DNA from 2 places in the Fictibacillus sp. NPDC058756 genome. Region 2 is predicted to be linked to the other one. Evidence: predicted binding sites of a transcription regulator. Region 2 holds the regulator's gene; the other holds the start of a gene.
The links. The regulator LexA, encoded in region 2, represses DNA repair genes until DNA is damaged. The targets are predictions, from matches to a motif close to CGAACATATGTTCG.
Positions count from the first base shown of each region.

Region 1: the regulator LexA is predicted to act here: its motif matches at 1,852-1,865, upstream of uvrB (excinuclease ABC subunit UvrB).

Region 1 covers NZ_JBHYPU010000001.1:670,601-678,690, forward strand. Annotated here, with positions in the region: gene ACFW35_RS03235 (VOC family protein) at 146-505, opposite strand; gene ACFW35_RS03240 (sulfite exporter TauE/SafE family protein) at 822-1,697, opposite strand; gene uvrB (excinuclease ABC subunit UvrB) at 1,955-3,931, shown strand; gene uvrA (excinuclease ABC subunit UvrA) at 3,938-6,811, shown strand; gene ACFW35_RS03255 (SRPBCC family protein) at 7,140-7,583, shown strand; gene ACFW35_RS03260 (hypothetical protein) at 7,682-7,885, opposite strand; gene ACFW35_RS03265 (hypothetical protein) at 7,992-8,090, opposite strand, start outside.
Region 2 covers NZ_JBHYPU010000001.1:1,944,699-1,952,788, forward strand. Annotated here, with positions in the region: gene tkt (transketolase) at 1-685, opposite strand, end outside; gene ACFW35_RS09775 (HesB/YadR/YfhF family protein) at 862-1,146, opposite strand; gene ACFW35_RS09780 (DUF896 domain-containing protein) at 1,252-1,491, opposite strand; gene ACFW35_RS09785 (YneB family resolvase-like protein) at 1,553-2,197, opposite strand; gene yneA (cell division suppressor protein YneA) at 2,216-2,482, opposite strand; gene lexA (transcriptional repressor LexA) at 2,644-3,258, shown strand; gene ACFW35_RS09800 (phosphoesterase) at 3,958-5,397, shown strand; gene glnA (type I glutamate--ammonia ligase) at 5,581-6,915, opposite strand; gene ACFW35_RS09810 (MerR family transcriptional regulator) at 6,992-7,393, opposite strand; gene ACFW35_RS09815 (aminotransferase class I/II-fold pyridoxal phosphate-dependent enzyme) at 7,516-8,090, opposite strand, start outside.

The sequences.
Region 1 (8,090 bases), 1.3 Mb from region 2:
TAAAGCACAGTAGAATTAGCACAGTAAATAACAATTGAAATCGCACAAAAAAACGCTTGAATTGTCTTAAATTGACACAAGCGTTTTTCATTTAGTCTTAATGTTTTATTAAAGTCCTTGTTACTTTCAAAAATCTTCTATCAAATTACTTTCCGATTAAAACAAAAACATTGTCATCGGGAGCTTTCATTACTGCAACGTGTCCACCTAAAGAATTAGGAAAAGGAGTGCGTATCCACTGTACTTCTGTATTAGATTTTAACGTTTCGTAAGCCATCCTAACATCTTCAACAACAATTTCTGTTTCAGCAAAATTCAAATTAGGATTATTCTTTAATACTAGCTCTGAATTACCATCAGGAAATCTCATTCCAACAAGAGTCCATTGTTTTTCCTCGTCTTGATAAGTTTCCCAAGCCTTAGTTAAACCTAACGATTGATAAAAATTTACCGACTTTTCAATGTCCGTAGTATAAATTGCAAGACAATCTATTCTTTTCCACATAAATTTCTTCCACCTCTATCATTTAAGAACCTCTATTTCTTTATATACATACATATTTTAACATAAAATCACAATTATCCTATTTGAACATAAGAATTAACATACTAAATAGCAAACCTTTTAGCATATTATTACTTCAAATGACAATAACTATTGTCAATATGATAACTAGAGTGCGATTTACTATGCGATATCATAATTAAACCTAGATAAAGCCTGTTATAAAAAGAAAAGCAGACCAAATTCGCTATGCTATTTGGTCTGCTAATTCCTATGTTATCTCATATGTTTCTCCACAAAAACTGAACTGCTTACTTTATGAGGTAGACGTCTTTCTTTTTGTATGCGAGATCGTTTCTTTTAAGAAGAGAATTAGAAGTGTTAAGACATAGATCGTGATTACTCCTAGACCCGCTTTATCAAAATTGAAAAGCTTTAATACAACAGAAGTTAAAATCGTGATGTATAGAGCTCCTAAATATTTTTGAATTTGTTCGTTTGAATAAATCGTTGTCAGTTTTGCTCCCAGCTGAGTGCCCACTAATGCTCCCACGATTAACAGGATGCCGAGTTTGTAGTCGAGCTGAATGGATGCCGCGTACGTTAAGAAACCAGCCGTTACGATTAAGAAAACGCTGACCAAGCTTGTACCGACTGCTTTTCTGGATGAGAAGTTCATCATTGAGATCAGTAAGGGCACCATTACAAAGCCTCCGCCAACACCAAGAGTCGTAGAAATAAAGCCTCCGGTAAATCCAATGAAAACGGCCTTCACCAAAGAAAAAGAAATTTGCCGTTCACCTGATTCAGTACTTTTGTTGTGTTTTGATTGTTTATAAAGCAGGGAAAGTGCAAAGTATGCAAGAAGCAAAATATAGAAAACCGGGATGATAGTATCGTCATAACCCATTTTCTCAAGCCATACTACAAGCGGATGGGCTACCTGAGTCGCTAGTACACCAACAAAACCAATAACAGCAGCAGTTTTCCAGATAATATTCTTATATCGCAAGTGGGCAGCAACGCCTGACACGCTCGTTCCGATCGAATACATCAAACTCGTTCCAATCGCAGAGAGTGGAGGAATCCCAAACAAAATAAGAACCGGCGTCAGAATAAAGCCTCCGCCAATGCCGAAAAATCCTGAGAAAATACCAATGCACAATCCAAGTAATATATAGAAAAATTCCAATTAAAAGCATCTCCTTTTGGGGACACACCTGCTACAATTTCCCCGAAACCGTTGATACAGCTAGCGGGAAATGGGGTCAGACCCCAAACAATTTATTTCCCAACAAGCGGCTGCCTTTAAGTATACCACTATGAATTCCTTCCAGAAACTTCTGCGAATATTTGTTCGTAATTATTAGGTTTTTGGATCGGTGCTGTGCTATAATTTGAGTAACCAGAAATTAGGAACGGAGGTTCGGTTTTGTGAGTCAAAGTCAAATGTTTGAAATCAAATCTGATTATCAGCCACAAGGGGATCAGCCCGCAGCGATCAAACACCTTGTGAACAATATTAATGCAGGAAAAAAGAGCATGACATTGCTTGGTGCGACAGGAACAGGGAAGACGTTTACCGTGTCGAATGTCATTCAGGAAGTGAACAAACCGACGCTTGTTATCGCTCATAATAAAACATTAGCCGGCCAGCTTTACAGTGAGCTGAAGGAGTTTTTTCCTAATAATGCGGTTGAATATTTTGTATCATACTACGATTACTATCAGCCTGAAGCATACATCGCTCATTCAGACACATACATCGAAAAAGATGCCAGCATCAACGATGAGATCGATAAACTTCGCCACTCCGCAACCTCTTCTCTTTTTGAAAGAAAAGACGTTATTATTGTTGCCAGTGTTTCTTGTATCTACGGTCTAGGTTCTCCAGACGAATACCGTGACATGGTAATCTCGCTCAGAGAAGGAATGGAAAAAGACCGTGATCAGCTTTTACGTGATTTAGTCGATATTCAGTACAATCGAAACGATATCAATTTCACTCGTGGTACCTTCCGTGTTCGCGGTGATGTTGTGGAAATCTTCCCGGCTTCGCGTGACGAACATTGCTTACGTGTGGAGTTTTTTGGTGATGAGATCGACAGAATTACAGAAGTAGATGCGCTTACAGGTGAAATTTTAGGCGAACGTAACCATGTTGCTATTTTCCCGGCATCCCACTTCGTAACCCGCGAAGAAAAGATGAAGCTTGCGATCAAACGAATCGAAGCTGAACTTGAGGACCGGCTTAAAGAGCTTAATGAAGCAGGGAAACTGCTGGAAGCACAGAGACTGGAACAGCGTACCCGCTACGATCTTGAAATGATGGCTGAAATGGGATTCTGTTCGGGTATCGAGAATTATTCTGTTCACTTAACTCTTCGTCCTTTAGGATCTACTCCTTATACATTGCTGGACTATTTTCCGGACGATTCTTTAATTGTTATCGACGAGTCGCATGTTACACTTCCGCAGATTCGTGGAATGTTTAATGGAGACCAGGCGAGAAAAAGTGTTCTGGTTGATCATGGCTTCCGTCTGCCTTCAGCAAAAGACAACCGTCCTTTAACCTTTGATGAATTTGAAAGATATACGAAGTTTCAGCACATCTATGTATCAGCAACACCAGGTCCTTACGAGCTTGAACATGCACCAGACCCTGTTGAGCAGATTATTCGTCCGACGGGACTGCTTGATCCTACATTAGAAGTACGTCCGATCAAAGGGCAGATTGACGACTTGCTCGGCGAGATTAACGAGAGAGTTGCTCAAAATGAAAGAGTGCTAGTTACAACGTTAACGAAAAAAATGTCTGAGGATCTGACCGACTACTTCGTAGAACTCGGAATAAAAGTCCGCTATCTTCACTCAGAAATCAAAACACTGGAGCGGATTCAGATCATACGTGACCTTCGGCTTGGAGTATTTGATGTTCTTGTTGGGATCAACCTTTTGAGAGAAGGACTCGATATTCCTGAAGTATCACTTGTTGCTATTTTAGATGCAGATAAAGAAGGATTTCTGCGTTCAGAGCGTTCGCTTATTCAGACGATCGGACGTGCTGCCCGTAACTCAAACGGACACGTTATCATGTATGGAGATAAAATTACGAAATCCATGCAGATTGCGATCGATGAAACACAGCGCCGACGACAAAAACAGATGGAACATAATGAAAAGCACGGCATAACTCCGACTACGATTAAGAAAGAAGTTCGTGACGTCATTCGTGCTACACAAGCAGCTGAAGATACAGAAACCTATACAGGTGCACAAGCTCCTAAGCAAAAGATGAACAAGAAAGATCGCGAAGCCTTTATCGAGCGTATGGAAAAAGAGATGAAGGATGCCGCCAAGAACCTTCAGTTCGAACGTGCAGCAGAGCTTCGTGACCTCATACTTGAGTTGAAAGCGGAAGGATGATAGCAGTTGGCAACCAATCAAAACATAATTGTTAAGGGTGCAAGAGCCCATAATTTAAAGAATATAGATATTACGATCCCGCGTGATAAGCTGGTAGTTTTAACCGGCTTATCCGGTTCGGGGAAATCTTCTCTGGCTTTCGATACGATCTATGCAGAAGGTCAGCGCCGATACGTTGAATCTCTATCTGCGTATGCGCGTCAGTTCCTTGGACAGATGGACAAGCCGGATGTTGATTCTATAGAAGGTCTATCACCGGCTATCTCGATCGATCAGAAGACAACAAGCCGCAATCCGCGTTCAACGGTTGGAACGGTTACTGAAATCTATGATTACCTGCGTCTTTTATTTGCACGTATCGGACGTCCTGTTTGTCCTGTTCATCATGTAGAGATTACATCTCAAACGATTGAACAAATGGTAGACCGTATTTTAGAATATCCCGAACGAACGAAGCTGCAAATTTTATCACCAGTTGTTTCTGGTCGAAAAGGCGAGCATGTTAAAGCCTTAGAAGATATTAAAAAACAAGGATATGTCCGCGTTCGTGTAGATGGAGAAATGCGGGAAGTCTCAGAAGAAATCAAACTCGAAAAAAATAAAAAGCACTCTATTGAAATCGTTATTGACCGGATCGTAGTTAAAGAGGGAATCGCAACTCGTTTAGCAGACTCTCTTGAAGCTGCCTTAAATCTTGGAGGCGGAAGTGTAGTGGTTGATGTGATGGGAGAAGAAGAACTTTTATTCTCTCAAAATCATGCATGTCCTCATTGCGGATTTTCTATCGGTGAACTCGAACCCCGCTTGTTCTCGTTTAACAGTCCGTTCGGGGCTTGTTCATCTTGTGACGGTTTAGGAGTTAAGCTTGAAGTGGATCCTGAACTGGTGATTCCAGATTGGAACCGTTCATTACGTGAAAATGCAATTGCACCATGGGAACCGATCAGTTCGCAATATTATCCTCAGCTTTTAGAGAGTATCTGTAACCATTTCGGTATTGATATGGATGTGCCAGTCGAAAAACTGCCAAAAGATCAGATGGATAAAATATTAAACGGAAGCAAGGAATATCTTACTTTCCGATATAAAAACGACTTTGGACAAGTCCGTAAAAATGAAATTCAGTTTGAAGGAGTACTAGGGAATATTCAGCGCCGTTACAGAGAGACAAGCTCTGATTACATCCGTGAGCAGATGGAAGGATACATGGCACAAAAACCGTGTCCGACATGTAAAGGTCACCGTCTGAAAAAAGAAGCACTTTCCGTATTAATTAACGGAAGACATATTGGAGAAACAACTTCTCTCTCGATTACGGAGGCAAAAGAATTTTTCGATAACCTTGACCTGACAGAAAAAGAGCAAGCCATTGCAAAGTTGATTTTACGAGAAATCGTGGATCGCTCAGGTTTCCTAATTAACGTTGGACTCGACTACCTTACGCTCAGCCGTTCAGCTGGTACTTTGTCAGGCGGGGAAGCACAGCGTATTCGTCTTGCTACACAGGTTGGTTCTCGTTTGATGGGCGTTCTCTATATTCTTGATGAGCCTTCAATCGGTCTTCATCAGCGTGATAACGACAGGCTGATCCGCACACTTGAAGAAATGCGTTCGCTTGGAAACACACTTATCGTAGTTGAGCATGATGAAGATACGATGCTTGCCGCGGATTACATCATTGATATCGGTCCTGGTGCGGGTGCTCACGGCGGTGTGATCACTTCACAAGGAACACCGCAGGAGATTATGGAAGACCCTGAATCACTTACGGGTCAGTATCTGTCTGGCAAAAAGTTTATCCCTCTTCCGAAGAAAAGACGTAAACCGGATGGCCGTTATATCGAGGTGAAGGGTGCGACAGAAAACAACCTGAAAAATGTCTCTGCTAAAATCCCACTAGGCTTGTTCACTGGCGTTACAGGTGTTTCTGGTTCTGGAAAAAGTACACTAGTAAATGAGATCCTGCATAAAGCGCTAGCACAAAAACTTCACCGTGCAAAAGACAAACCTGGTGCACACAAGTCGATCAAGGGTCTGGAGCATATCGATAAAGTTATTGATATTGATCAGTCACCGATCGGACGTACACCACGTTCAAATCCAGCAACTTACACAGGCGTTTTTGACGATATTCGTGATGTCTTTGCTTCAACAAACGAAGCAAAAGTGCGCGGATACAAAAAAGGCCGTTTCTCCTTCAACGTAAAAGGAGGTCGTTGTGAAGCTTGCCGCGGAGACGGAATCATTAAAATCGAGATGCACTTTTTACCGGATGTTTATGTACCGTGCGAAGTGTGTCATGGAAAGCGATATAACCGCGAAACACTTGAAGTGAAGTATAAAGGGAAAAACATTGCAGACATTCTTGATATGACCGTTGAGGATTCAGTAGAGTTCTTTGCGAATATCCCTAAGATTAAACGCAAGCTTCAAACCATACTTGATGTAGGACTTGGCTACATCAAACTTGGTCAGTCAGCAACAACATTATCAGGCGGGGAAGCGCAGCGTGTAAAACTAGCTTCTCAGCTGCATAAACGATCCACTGGGAAAACGATCTACATTCTCGATGAACCTACAACTGGACTGCATGTAGATGATATTTCACGTTTGCTCGTTGTCCTGCAGCGTCTCGTTGATAACGGTGATTCTGTTTTAGTCATTGAGCATAACCTTGATGTCATCAAACAGTGTGATCACTTAATCGACCTAGGACCTGAAGGCGGGGACAATGGAGGCGTGATCGTTGGAGCAGGAACGCCTGAAGAACTGGCTGAGGTTGAAGAATCCCACACCGGCCGCTATCTTGCACCAATCTTAAAAAGAGATAAGAAGCGTATGACAGGTAAAATCAAAGAAAAAGAAAAGTTAGCTAAATAACACTGAAGAGATCAAATCATAAATATAGATGGTTTGATCTCTTTTTGATTAAGCTTTTGCGTAAACTTTGTTGTTTTTGGGAGTTGTTGATTTCCGTTCCAGGTTGCTCGCTTTCCGCGGGGCAGGCGGTGAGCCACATTCGAACGTTTCACTCATAAGTGTCTCACCTGACCGCCAGTCCCGCAGGAGTCTCGCACCTTCCTCTTCAATCAACTTTTCAGTGAAGTACTTCAAAACCTCTCTGTGGCAAAAATCTTTTAGCCTTTAAATTCTTACAGGAGGTGAGTTTGTATAATCAAGAAAAATTTATAGAAAGGTAGGAAAAGATATGCCTTCAATTACACATAAAACATATATTAAAGCTGATCAAGAAGAAATATTTCAAATACTTACAACTTCTGAAGGTTGGAATGCTTGGTTCACGGATAATACTTCTATAAAATTAATACCAGAAGGAACTGGTGAAATTCGATTAAGATGGACTGAATTCGGCAGTAACAAGGAAAACATTGAAGATGGCGGCAGAATTCTTGAAGCAATCTCAAATAAATCATTTATATTTGAATGGTCACCAGGAGAAAAGAAAACAACCGTATCTTTTAAACTGGAACCTTATAAAGAAGGAACATTAATCATTCTTGAAGAGAAGGGATATTCAAATTCTGAGAAGGACTTAAATGCCTGTATAGGCTGTGCTGCTGGTTGGGGAGAAGCAATGATGCTTTTAAAGATATACATAGAACACGGAATTGTTTATAAACAAGATTTATAACCTGATGTTTTATTAATCGAAAATTCGTGTTAGTTTAGTATGAATCAAAAACCCAATCAAAAACAGTGCCCCAATTAATTTGGAGCACTGTTTCGCTTTCATTTATATTTTTTCTCACTTGACGAAGAATCTTTCGTCCCCTTCTTATCTTTTTCTTCACGTTTTTCTTGTTTCAGATCTTCCATCGGAATCGGGTCTACATTTTTTTCGCTTTCAAATTTATCAAATAAGCTTTCTTTATCTGTATCGTATTGTTCAGGATTGTCCATTTTTCCTCTTTGTTTTTTCTTCTCTTCAGACATTAGACATCACTCCTGTTCCTGTTTATACGTATCATTCCCTTTTTTACTCGAAATTCAAACAATTTCTCCTCAAATCGACAATTTTCGTATAAAATAGATTAGTGATTTATTTCCATATCCTAGAAAGAAGTTTGTATACTACATAATTAATTGCTGCAGCAACAAACGAGCCGATCACACCGGCAAGAATTCGATCAGAAACACC
Region 2 (8,090 bases):
TTTCTTCCAAGTTAGTTCCATCTTCTACAAAAAGAACTTGCCAGCCGTATGCTTCAAATCTTTGCTGTACATTCTCTGAGAATGAATGATGCAGATCACCATCTAAAGAAATGTCATTCGAATCATAAAGCACAATCATTCTTCCTAATCCAAGGTGCCCAGCTAAAGAAGCAGCTTCTGCAGATACACCTTCCATCAAGTCCCCATCACCACAGATGGAATACGTATAATGATTTATCACTTCGTGTCCATCACGGTTATATTTCGCAGCCAGGTGACGTTCTGCCATAGCCATTCCAACAGCCATCGCAATTCCTTGTCCAAGTGGGCCGGTGGTTGCTTCTACACCGACTGTATGACCGTATTCAGGATGTCCAGGAGTTTTGCTTCCCCATTGTCTAAATTGCTGCAAGTCTTCAATCGTTAACCCATAACCGCTTAAATGAAGCAAGCTATACAATAGCATTGATCCATGGCCCGCTGATAAAACAAAGCGGTCACGGTTAAACCATTCTGGATTAGATGGATTATGGTTCATATATTTCGCCCAAAGGCTATATGCCATTGGGGCTGAACCCATAGGCATTCCTGGATGGCCGGAATTGGCCTTTTCTATGCTGTCAATTGATAGTGTTCTGATCGTATTAATTGCTAATTCATCAATATTACGTGACAAAAAAATCATCCCTTCATATGTACTAAACAGTTTTGAATTACATAATAAACCTTCATGTCCAATTAGACAAGGTAAACACTTTGTAAACTACTGTTATTTTACCATTACCCTCTTCAGTTCATACAAAAACCGCCTGAAACTATAGCAACGAATACGTTGTTATAGTACAGGCGGTTTAATTTATATTAAGCTAAACCGGGAATCTGACAAGAGAAATAATCCGTTTTTTCGTCATAATCAAGCTTCATATTTTCAGCAAACCAGCTTTCTTCTGCTTTAACAAAAAATCTTAATCCTTCAACTTCCTGAATGTAGTCATTTTCTTCTGGCACCGCAGGAGTTACACCAAGTGAAAAGCCGCCCGAATCACCGCTTCCCGCATACTTCACAAAAAAACGCAAACCTTCTTTTGCTCCTAATTCGATATCTTTATAAAGATTAGCAGCTGCACTCGTGATTGAAAAAGTCAAAATATTCTCCCCTTTCAAAGTTGTTATATAACAGTATATACTAATAAATATTTAATGCAACAGAAAAAAATGCCTTTTTGCATTCTTGCAAATAGGCATTAAGTATTAATGTTTAAGGTTATTTTTATTGTCTTTGCTTCTTTTTAGTTTTTCAGGTGTTACATCATTTCCGTTTGGATCTACAAATGTAACGCCATGCAAGTCTTGAACAAAAGATTTTCTAAACACTTGGAGATATTCTTCTCTCAGTTTCTTTTGTTCAATCTTTTCTTCTTTTGATAATTCTGTTTGCTTGGATTTTCTGGATAGTTCATTTATTCTTTGCATTTTATCTTTAGATAGCATCTATAAAAACTCCTTTTTCCGATCTCTTTCTCTCAATCTTACATGAGTAGAAAAGGAATTTCTAGTTATCGGTATTTTCCATATATTCTCTGTATCTTCGATGAACAGTGGCTTTTGAAATGTTATAGCCTAGCCCCCTGAGTGTGGCAGCAATATCATGAAAAGTAAGCTTCATTTCTTTTAGCCGGACTATTTCGTGTATAGGTACTTCTTTCTTTTCACGGCCTCCATAAGTTTTGTTCTTCAGATTTTTCTGAGGTTTATAGCCATCTTTTACCGCTTTTTTCATACCTCTTTTGATCTTCATATTATGGAGCTTTCGCTGATATTCCTCAACTGTTGAGACAATATCCAGAACCATTTCATCTGCTTCAGTTAAAGTGTATTCTCCGTTATGTGATAATGTAAACACTTTTATATTGTATTTAATTAATTGATGTAGAATTGCCATCTTAGCCTTGCCTCTTCCTAAACGAGTATCATCCTGAACAAGCAGATACTGAAACTCACCATCCCTTGCCATATCCAAAACACTCAATAGCTCATTACGTTCCAGTGAATAGCCGCTAGCCTTTTCTGATATACAATTAATTACTTCTAGATTAAATTGATCTGCCAGTTTCAACAGCTCTGCTTTTTGTCTTTCGATTGATGTGGTTTGTTCATCTTTTTCTGTACTGACTCTGCAATAAATGATAGCTTTCATAGATTAAAGACCTGCTTTTTATTTATTAACCGGAATTATTACTTTCTGGCCTGGAAATACAGCCGCCGCGTTTACACTGTTCTTTTGTTCTACCCATTTAATAAATTCCCAGTTGGAATAATGATGTTTAGCATTATATTCTTCAGAAAGACTCCATAATGACTCTCCTTCTTCAATAGTAACTTCTATATATTGTTTATCCTGTGATGCAAGATTTGATAATGTAAAAAAGATTCCCCCTACTAAACCTAAAAATACAATAACATGCAACGTCCCTTGTTTCATTATTATTCCCCTTTCAACAAACGTTTGTTCGTATTTATTATCTTTATAATAACTGGAACGTTTGTTCGGTGTCAACACATTTTTTCGAACTTATGTTTGTATCTGCAAGAATGCCATGCTATACTTTTTTATAGATAAAAAATCTGGTGAGGTGCTTAAAAATGACTAAGTTATCCAGACGGCAATTGGATATTCTGGCTTTTATAAAAGAAGAAGTATCACAAAAAGGCTATCCGCCTTCCGTTAGAGAAATTGGTGAAGCCGTTGGACTTGCTTCGAGTTCTACTGTCCATGGACATTTAGCAAGACTTGAGAAAAAGGGGCTAATACGCAGGGATCCAACTAAGCCAAGAGCAATCGAGGTATTAGGGTTAGAAGATAATATTCCTTCTGTCAGATCTGTGTCGATTCCGGTAATCGGTAAAGTAACTGCAGGGCTTCCTATCAGCGCTGTTGAAAATGTTGAAGAATATTTCCCTCTTCCCGAACATGTTGTTGGAGACGAAAATGTCTTTATGCTTTCCGTAGTTGGAGACAGTATGATCGAAGCAGGAATTTTTAATAAAGACTTAGTTGTTGTAAAACAGCAGCCAACAGCAAATAATGGAGATATTATCGTTGCAATGACTGACGAAGATGAAGCAACTGTAAAACGATTCTTTAAAGAAAAGAATCATATCAGGCTTCAGCCAGAGAACTCTTCTATGGAGCCTATTATTCTGCAGAGCTGTACAATCTTAGGTAAAGTAATAGGTGTTTACAGAAGTATTCATTAATTCATCAATTTATTTAAGCAAGCTATTTTTTAAAAATGGCTTGTTTTTTTGCACCTTCAAATTCATCGGATATTAACAATACTAAAAAATTAAAAGAGGTAATTACTAATTTTTTTCTTCAGCTTTCCATTTACGAAAAAGATAAAATACATAACCATTGATTGAAAATATTACGTGATACATAGCAATAGACCATTCTATTCGCCACCCATGGTAATAGACCCTCAATTGGACGAGCTTCTTAAAGTTCTGCGTAAGGGAGATACAGTGGTAGTCTATAAATTAGTGTACAATTTTAGGGAAAGTTATCGTCGTATATAGAAGTATTCATTAAGTATAATATTTGCGATTAGACAAGCTGTAAATAAAAATTACCGGCTTGTTTTTTTTTTGCAAAAAATATCAAGTATAATTTCATTTTCCTTTATTCTCTTCTGATTTCCATTTGCGAAATAGATAAAAAACAAATCCTTTAATTGAAAAGGCTTCCTGTTTCGCCTGCTAAAGGACACGGTCTAATAAGAGTAAATTGGCTAATTCGTATTGGTGAACAACCTATTCTTATAAAAAAAAAATGAATATAATAAACCAGTTGAAGTAAGAGATTAGGGGGCTAAAGAATATTTTAAAATAAAGATATTAACATCGGAGAAAGTAGGATTTTTTCCTAGTATCATAATAAAATAAATAGGTGATAAGATGGCAAAAAACAACAAGTCTAATAATAAAAAAAACTGTTTAATCGGACCTTTAAATTCAATAGAGCGCAATGAGAAAGCATTTCAAGTTCGTCTTAAGGCAGCAGCTTCCCAAATGAAACTTCCTCTCACTAAACATCCATGTAATGGTGACGAACAATTGTATCCAACTAAAATTGGCAGCTTTTCTAAGGGGTTGCCACATAATTCCCTTGGCGAGGTTGACCTCCAGGCATATAACCAATTTATTAAGGCCTTAAAAACAGGTAAGAAACGCCATTTTGAATCTATTCCTCTCGGCGGTGACGTCAAGCTTGCAAATCCTCAAGCCGTTTACGCATTTGATCTTGCGGGAACTGATTGCCACAACTTAGGTATCGCTGTACCTCCTTCCTTTAACAGTGCTTGGGAGGCTGGTGAAATGGCTGAACTATATTGGCAGGCGCTGACCCGCGATGTGCCTTTTCTTGAGTACGGCACCAATCCACTTACCATGGAAGCAGCTTCAGATTTATCCTCATTTTCTGATTTTCGCGGACCGAAAGCCGACGGCAAAGTCACAACTGGTACGCTATTCCGCGGAGACACACCTGGTGACTTAACAGGTCCTTATGTCTCCCAATTTCTATTGAAAGACATCCCCTATGGTGCGACAACAATCATTCAACGATATCGTACAACTGTGAGAGGATCTGATCATATGACATCATATGATAAATGGTTGGATGTCCAGAACGGCTCAACTCCTGCGGCAGCGTTATTCGACCCTACACCCCGCTATATCCGCAATGGAAGGGATTTGGGTGAATATGTTCATCAGGACTTTTCCTTCCAGGGTCCACTTTCCGCTTGTTTAGTTCTGCTGAGCTACGGCATAGGAGCATTAGATGAATCCAACCCCTACCTTAAATCAGAAACCCAAGGTGGTTTTATTACCTTCGGGGCCCCACATATTCTTGATTTAGTTACAAAAGTGGGGCGGGCAGCACTTGAGGCAGCCTGGTTCCAAAAATTCCTTGTCCACCGCAGACTACGTCCCGAGGAGTTCGGAGGACGCGTCCACAACCATATGATAGGTGCACAATGCTACCCGATAAACTCAGAACTCCTCAATTCCAAGGTGATTTGTAAGGTATTCAAAAAGTTCCGCAGCTACCTGCTTCCTATGTCCTATCCGGAAGGCTGCCCAACCCATTCGGCTTACCCAGCTGGCCACGCAGCCATCGCTGGGGCCGGAGCCACTATTCTCAAGGCATTCTTTAAAGAATCGTTTGAGATTCCAAATCCAGTCGCCGCCAGTTCGGATGGCCTCTCATTGCTTCCTTATTCAGGAGAACCATTGACAATAGGCGGGGAATTGAATAAACTGGCCGCAAATATCTCCCTAGGCCGCGATACAGCCGGCGTCCATTGGCGTTCTGATGGGATTGAGGGGATGTAACTTGGTGAAGACGTCGCAATAAGCATTCTTAGGGACTACAGGGCGACCTACAATGAGAAATTTTGTGGTTTCTCATTCACTAAGTTTGACGGGACTCCGATCACAATCAAATAGGTTAAAAAGATGCAACTGGGAATAAACATAAAAACCCCTGACACCAATGGTATCAGGGGTTTACAGGTTTTAATACATGCTCATATATTGTTCGCGTTCCCAAGGGTGAACTTGTGTACGGAACATATCCCACTCGATCTCTTTCGCTTCTATGAAATGTTCTGTAGCGTGCTCACCAAGAGCTTTTGTCAGAACTTCATTTTTACTGAAAAGTACTAGAGCTTCTTTTAATGTTGCTGGGAGATCTTGAATTCCTTCTGCTTCGCGCTCATCTTTATCCATTACATAGATGTTGCGGTCTACAGGCTTCGGAGCAGCTAATTTGTTCTTGATTCCATCAAGACCTGATGCAAGCAATACTGCCATTGCAAGATACGGGTTAGCCGTTGGATCAACACTTCGAACTTCGATACGTGTGCTGATACCGCGTGAAGCTGGAATACGAATTAACGGACTTCTGTTTTGCATAGACCAAGCTACATAACATGGTGCTTCATAGCCAGGCACTAAACGCTTATAAGAGTTTACAGTAGGGTTTGTAATTGCTGTAAAACCTTGTGCGTGCTTTAGGATACCAGCCAAGAAATGCATTGCCGTTTCACTTAAGCCTGTTTGAGACTTTTCATCATAGAACACATTTTCGCCGTCTTTAAATAAAGACATGTTAGCATGCATACCAGAACCGTTTACACCGAATAATGGTTTTGCCATGAAAGTAGCGTGAAGTCCGTGCTTACGTGCAATTGTTTTTACAGCAAGTTTAAACGTTTGGATGTTATCACATGTGCTCACTGCATCCGCATATTTAAAGTCAATTTCATGCTGACCAGGTGCTACTTCATGGTGAGATGCTTCAATCTCAAAGCCCATATCTTCAAGCTCTAGTACAATATCTCTTCGGCAGTTTTCACCAAGGTCTGTTGGAGCAAGGTCGAAGTATCCGCCTTTATCATTTAATTCAAGTGTTGGTTCACCTTTTTCATCATTTTTGAACAAGAAGAATTCTGGCTCAGGTCCAATGTTGAAGTCTGAGAATCCTAGATCTTCCATCTCTTTTAATACTCGCTTTAGAATACCGCGCGGGTCTCCATCGAATGGATTTCCATCGGGCATGTAGATATCACAGATCAAACGTGCAACTTTACCTTTTTCAGATGTCCAAGGGAAGATTATAAATGTACCTAAATCAGGGAATAGGTTCATATCAGATTCTTCAATTCGTACAAAACCTTCAATAGAAGATCCGTCAAACATCATTTTATTATCTAAAGCTTTTTCAAGCTGTCCGATTGGAATCTCAACGTTTTTAATTACACCCAATAAATCTGTGAATTGTAAACGAATGAATCTTACATTTTCTTCTTTTACCATTCTTAAAATGTCATCTTTTGTATACTTTGCCAAATCTTTCTCCTCCTTTAAATATAAAAACGCCTGTTTAAGGCGATTGTTCACCTAATAAGTATTATTCAGTTTTTGTTTAATGAAAAAACCTGGAAAGTTCTCCTTGGATTAAAGATGTTTTCCCGTGTCTTCCTGCATGAATCAATTCCCTTTTTAAGCGGCGATGAAGCGCAGATTCCGAAATTTCTTTAACTCCTTGAACATTTTGCTGATTTTTAATTAATTCAGCAGCCTGTTCGTTAAGTTCAAATACCCTTTTGATACCCGCTAAATTCACGCCTTGTTCGAGCAGTGCTTTAATCTCAAGAAGCTTATCAACATCATTGAAAGAAAACAAACGACGATTACCTTCTGTCCTTGCAGGATGAATCAATTTATGTTCTTCGTAATAGCGAATCTGTCTTGCAGATAACTCAGTCAGCTGCATAACAATGCTAATTGGGAACAAAGGCAAGTTCCTGCGGTTCATATCGTTCATTTTGTCTACCTCCTTTCAACTTCTTTTTATATCTTATGTCAGAAAAGCTAACATGTCAAACATAATGTTAGAAAAAGTAACATCAAATTAAAAAAAGGCCCTTATCGGCCTTTTTAAGATGCTTATTTTTTAATTAAACCATGTGTTAAAAGTTCATCAACAGCAGAAATAACAGCAATCTTAACATGTTCGAATGTAAGTCCGCCCTGTACAAATGCAATATACGGAGGGCGGATCGGTCCATCAGCAGTAAGTTCTATACTCGCTCCTTGGATAAATGTTCCTGCTGCCATAATTACATCATCTTCATAACCTGGCATGTAATCAGGATATGGAACTGCAAATGAATTAATTGGGGATGATTTTTGGATAGCCTGACAAAATGTAATCATTCTCTCTTTGTCTCCAAAGATAACGGACTGGATAAGATCTGTTCTTTTCTCATGCCATGCTGGCCGGGTTTCCATGCCTAGCTCTTCCAAAAATGCAGCTGTAAAAACTGCTCCTTTTAAAGCCTGTGCAGTAACGTGAGGAGCTAAGAAAAAGCCTTGATACATTTCTTGCAAACTGTAAAGTGATGCACCTGCTTCCCTTCCGATTCCAGGAGAGGTAAGACGATATGAAATTCTGTTAATCAGTGATTCTGTTCCCGCGATGTATCCTCCTGTTTTCGCAAGACCTCCGCCAGGATTTTTAA